2 regions of the Streptomyces sp. NPDC033131 genome follow, and region 1 is predicted to be linked to the other one. Evidence: predicted binding sites of a transcription regulator. Region 1 holds the regulator's gene; the other holds the start of a gene.
What was found. The regulator HspR, encoded in region 1, represses chaperone genes until heat shock. The targets are predictions, from matches to a motif close to TTGAGNNNNNNNNNCTCAA.
Positions count from the first base shown of each region.

Region 2: lon (endopeptidase La) is a predicted target of HspR. The motif match lies at 1,076-1,094, and genes of this name have one in related genera.

Region 1 is NZ_JBVIPA010000006.1:229,863-232,258, forward strand. Features, by position in the region: gene ACZ5XS_RS11420 (PA14 domain-containing protein) at 1-1,014, shown strand, start outside; gene ACZ5XS_RS11425 (heat shock protein transcriptional repressor HspR) at 1,068-1,514, opposite strand; gene dnaJ (molecular chaperone DnaJ) at 1,520-2,396, opposite strand, start outside.
Region 2 is NZ_JBVIPA010000001.1:669,308-671,703, forward strand. Features, by position in the region: gene ACZ5XS_RS03005 (GNAT family N-acetyltransferase) at 1-732, opposite strand, end outside; gene lon (endopeptidase La) at 1,117-2,396, shown strand, end outside.

The DNA.
Region 1 (2,396 bases):
AGCACACCCGCGGCGACGACCACGTCCACCTCGTACACCGACACCACCCTGCCGGTGGCCGGCGACACGTACTACTACGAGATCCGCGCCCACGACAAGGCCGGCAACACCTCGACGGGGACGGCCGACCAGGGTGTGACCACCGTCGACCGGACCGGCCCGGTGCGGGTCGCCGCCGTGTCGGCGCTGGGGACCACCGCGGGTAACGCCTTGACGTGGCAGGCCTCTTCGTCGAAGGACGTCGACCACTACGACGTGTGGGGCGCACCCCTTGGTCAGGAGGACCCGGACGGGCCGCAGCCCGTTTGGGGTACGTCCTGGACCGACGTCTCGACGGTTGCGGGAACGTCGTACACCTACAGGGTGCAGGCCGTCGACGCCGCCGGGAACTTCGCACCGGTCTCGGATCCGGTGACCGTCACCCGCCCGGTGGCGTCCGCCGTCCCCGCCCCGGCCGCGGTCCAGGGAACGCCCACCGACGCTTACACCCGTCTCACCTGGACTCCATCCGGTGGGGAGGCCACGGGGTTCCACGTGTACCGCCGCACCGAGCCGCTCGGCGCATGGGTCCTCGCAGGGGACACCGGTGCGTCGGCCACGTCGTTCGACGACACCGGCGCCCCGCGGGGCAGGGCCTACTACTACGTCGTCGCCGTCGACGGAACGGGCGCCGAGTCCGTGCCGTCCCCGCAGACAACCGTCGACCGGCTCTCTCCGGCCACCGCCACCGGGCCCGCCGCACCGCGGCTGACGCTGGTCAGCGCGGGCGGCACGCGGTTCCCCGTCCAGGTGACGGCCGCGCCCGGTGCCGGCGACGAGGGCCGGGTGCTGCAGGGCTATTCCTGGGACATCTCCGGCGCCTGCGGCTCCAGCGGCACTCGGCTGTCGACCAACGGGACCATCGAGTGGATCCCGACGTACAACGGCCCGTGCATGGTCACCGTGTACGCCGTGGACGCCTACGGGCGTACGGGCGAGCAGAGTTCCTCGCAGGAGTTCATGGTCGGCCGCTGACACGCGAAGGGGCCCGGAGGCTGAAACCTCCGGGCCCCTTCCGCATGCGGACGTCAGTCCTGCTGCCGCTTGGGCCGCCACACCACCAGCGCACTCGTCTGCTGGACCTCCTGGTACGGGACCAGGTCGCGGCGGTACGACGCGTGTACCGCCGCCTCCCGCTGGCGCATCGCCGCGGCGGCGCCCTCGAGGGCCGCCTCCATCTCCGCGACGCGGGACTGCAGCGCGGCGACCTGGTTCTCCAGCTCGATGATCCGCTTGATGCCGGCCAGGTTGATGCCCTCGTCCTGAGACAACTGCTGGACGGTGCGCAGCAGTTCGATGTCGCGGGCCGAGTAGCGGCGGCCCCGCCCGGGGGTGCGGTCCGGGGAGACCAGGCCGAGACGGTCGTACTGCCGCAGGGTCTGCGGGTGCAGGCCGGAGAGCTGGGCCGCCACCGAGATGACGTAGACCGGGGTTTCCTCGGTCAGTTCATACGGGTTGCGTCGACGACCGTCCATCTCGATCATGCTCCCTTCGCGGCCTGGAACAGCTCCGCCCGCGGGTCCTCGTCCGCGGTTGCCTCGCGATACGCCTCTAGCGCTTCACGAGCATTCCCCGTCAGGTCCTTCGGAACACTCACCTCGACGGTGACCAACAGGTCGCCGCGGGTGCCGTCCTTGCGGACCGCGCCCTTGCCGCGGGCACGCATGGTGCGGCCGTTGGGCGTGCCCGGGGGCAGCTTCAGGGTGACGGGAGGACCGCCCAGGGTGGGGACCCTGACCTCGCCGCCCAGGGCCGCCTCCGCGAACGTGACCGGGACCGTCACCGTGAGGTTGTCGCCCTTGCGGCCGAAGACCGGGTGGGCGCCCACGTGCACCGTGACGTACAGGTCGCCCGCCGGGCCGCCGCGCTCGCCGGGTGCGCCCTTGCCGCGCAGCCGGATCCGCTGCCCGTCGGTGACACCCGCCGGGATGCGGACCTGCATGGTGCGGGAGGACTTGGCCCGGCCACTGCCCTTGCAGTCGAGGCAGGGGTGCTCGGCGATCAGGCCGCGGCCCTTGCAGTCGGGGCACGGGTCGGTGAGGGAGAAGCCCCCGCCGCTCCCGCGGGCGACCTGACCGGTGCCGACGCAGGTCGGGCACACGCGCGGTGTGCCGTTCTTGTCGCCGGTGCCCGAGCAGGCCTTGCAGGGCTGCTGCGAGGACATCCGCAGCGGGACCGTCGCGCCCTCGATCGCCTCGGTGAAGCTGAGGGTGACCTCGGACTCGATGTCCTGGCCGCGCCGGGGCTGCGTACGCGTGCCCGTGCCGGCGCCGCCGCGGTTGAACAGGCCCCCGAAGACGTCACCGATGCCGCCGCCGAAACCGCCGGCGCCGCCTTGGGAGCCGCCGCCCTGGGCG
Region 2 (2,396 bases), on a different contig from region 1:
GACGTACGGCGTAGTCGTGGTGACCGCGTGGAAGCCCAGGCGCCGGAGGATGGGCGCGCTGTCGTCAGAGGCGTCGACGTGCAGGTAGGTCACGCCCCGGGCGGCGGCGAGCCGGGCCCGCTCGGCCACCAGGGCGCGGTAGATGCCCTTCCTCCGCCAAGCGGCGAGCGTGGAGCCGCCCCACAGGCTCGCGAACCCCGTGCCCGCGCGGAAGGCGAGCCAGGCGGCGCAGACCACCTCCCCGTCGGCCTCGGCGACGTACACGGCGATCTCGTCCGGTGCGGCGGCGACCCGTCCGATCAGGTCCTCGGCGAGCCAGTTCCAGTCGTTGTCCCACACGGCCGACTCCATGGCGGCGATCCGCCGCATGTCCGCGTCCGCCGTGACCCGGCGCAGCGTGACACGCTCCGGGAGGGCCGGTGCGTGTCCGGCCATGTCGGCGGCGCGTCCGACGAGCACCGTCTCCCGCTCCTCGGGCACGAACCCGGCCGCCCGCAGCCGGTCGGTGAGGTCAGCCGGGATGTCGTGCGCCCGAGTCTTCCACTCCACGGCCTCGCCGCGCCCAGCGAAGAAGTCCCGCTGCCGTGCGATCAGCCGGTCCAGCGCGTCGCCGTCCACACCGAGGTCGCGCGGCCCGCTGACGAACCCGCGGAACTGCCCGACGATCCGCAGCAGCGGACCGTCCTGTTCGTACGTCACTCCCGCGGGCGGGGCCGGGGGAGCGCCTCGCATCTCGTCGTCGTAGGCGGCGAGGAGGGTGTGTGCGGCTGTCTCTGTCACCGGATGACGTTCGGGGTAGGGGGCGGGTGTCGGCAACCGGTTTTCCGGGGTGTCGTGGGCCGCGGCCGCCCGCGTCACTCGTCTCACCGCACCGCGCCGCACGCGCGCGTGCAGGTGCCAACCGGTGCCAGGAAGGCCGAGGGCGGGTCCGGTGTTGGAGGAGAGGTGGCCGACGGGGACCGCGGAGGCGTCGGAGCGATCGTCGGCTCGTCAGGACGTGCCTGGTCGGAGGCGGGTTGGCCAGTGATCGCTCACAGCGAACGCGTCCCAGGGAACAATCCGGGGCTCAGGTGCATTGAGTCGGCATAGCTCAACTTGACTGCCGAAGGGGAGATCATGGCTGCTGAGTCCACGGCGTTCACACCGCTCGCCCTGCCCGTGCTGCCGCTCGACGACGAGGTCGTGCTGCCCGGGATGGTGGTTCCGCTGGATCTGAACGACGCCGATGTGCGCGCCGCGGTGGAGGCCGCCCAGGCCGCCGCACGCTCGGAACCCGGTAAGCCCAGGGTTCTGCTGGTGCCACGGATCGACGGAACGTACGCGAGCACCGGAGTGCTCGGCACCGTCGAACAGGTCGGCCGGCTGGCCGACGGCGACCCGGGTGCGCTGATCCGCGGACGTGACCGCGTGAGGATCGGCGCCGGGACCACGGGGCCGGGTGCGGCGCTGTGGGTCGAGGGGACGAAGGTCGACGAAAGCGTGCCCGACCCGCTGCCCGGTCACGTCACCGAACTGGTCAAGGAGTACAAGGCCCTTGCCACGGCCTGGCTGCGCAAGCGCGCCGCCTGGCAGGTCGTCGACCGGGTGCAGGCCATCGACGACGTGTCCGCGCTCGCCGACAACTCCGGTTACTCGCCCTTCCTGACCACCGAACAGAAGGTGGAGCTTCTGGAGACGGCCGACCCGGTCGCCCGCCTGAAGCTCGCCACCCAGCACCTGCGTGACCACCTCGCAGAGCAGGACGTCGCCGAGACCATCGCCAAGGACGTCCAGGAGGGCGTCGACAAGCAGCAGCGCGAGTTCCTGCTGCGGCGCCAGCTGGAAGCCGTCCGCAAGGAACTGCGCGAACTCAACGGCGAGCAGGAGGGCGAGGAGTCCGACGACTACCGTGCCCGCGTCGAGGCCGCCGACCTGCCCGAGAAGGTCCGCGAGGCCGCCCTCAAGGAGGTCGACAAGCTGGAGCGCTCGAGCGACCAGTCGCCCGAGGGATCCTGGATCAGGACCTGGCTCGACACCGTCCTCGAACTGCCGTGGAACGAGCGGACCGAGGACCAGTACGACATCCAGGGCGCCAAGACGATCCTGGACGCCGAGCACGCCGGTCTGCAGGACGTGAAGGAGCGGATCACCGAGTACCTGGCGGTGCGCAAGCGCCGTACCGACCGGGGGCTGGGTGTGATCGGCGGGCGCCGTGGTGGCGCCGTGCTCGCGCTGGTCGGCCCGCCCGGTGTCGGCAAGACCTCGCTCGGCGAGTCCGTCGCGCACGCGATGGGACGGAAGTTCGTGCGGGTCGCCCTCGGTGGCGTCCGGGACGAGGCCGAGATCCGCGGTCACCGGCGTACGTACGTCGGCGCGCTGCCCGGCCGGATCGTCCGGGCCGTCAAGGAGGCCGGGTC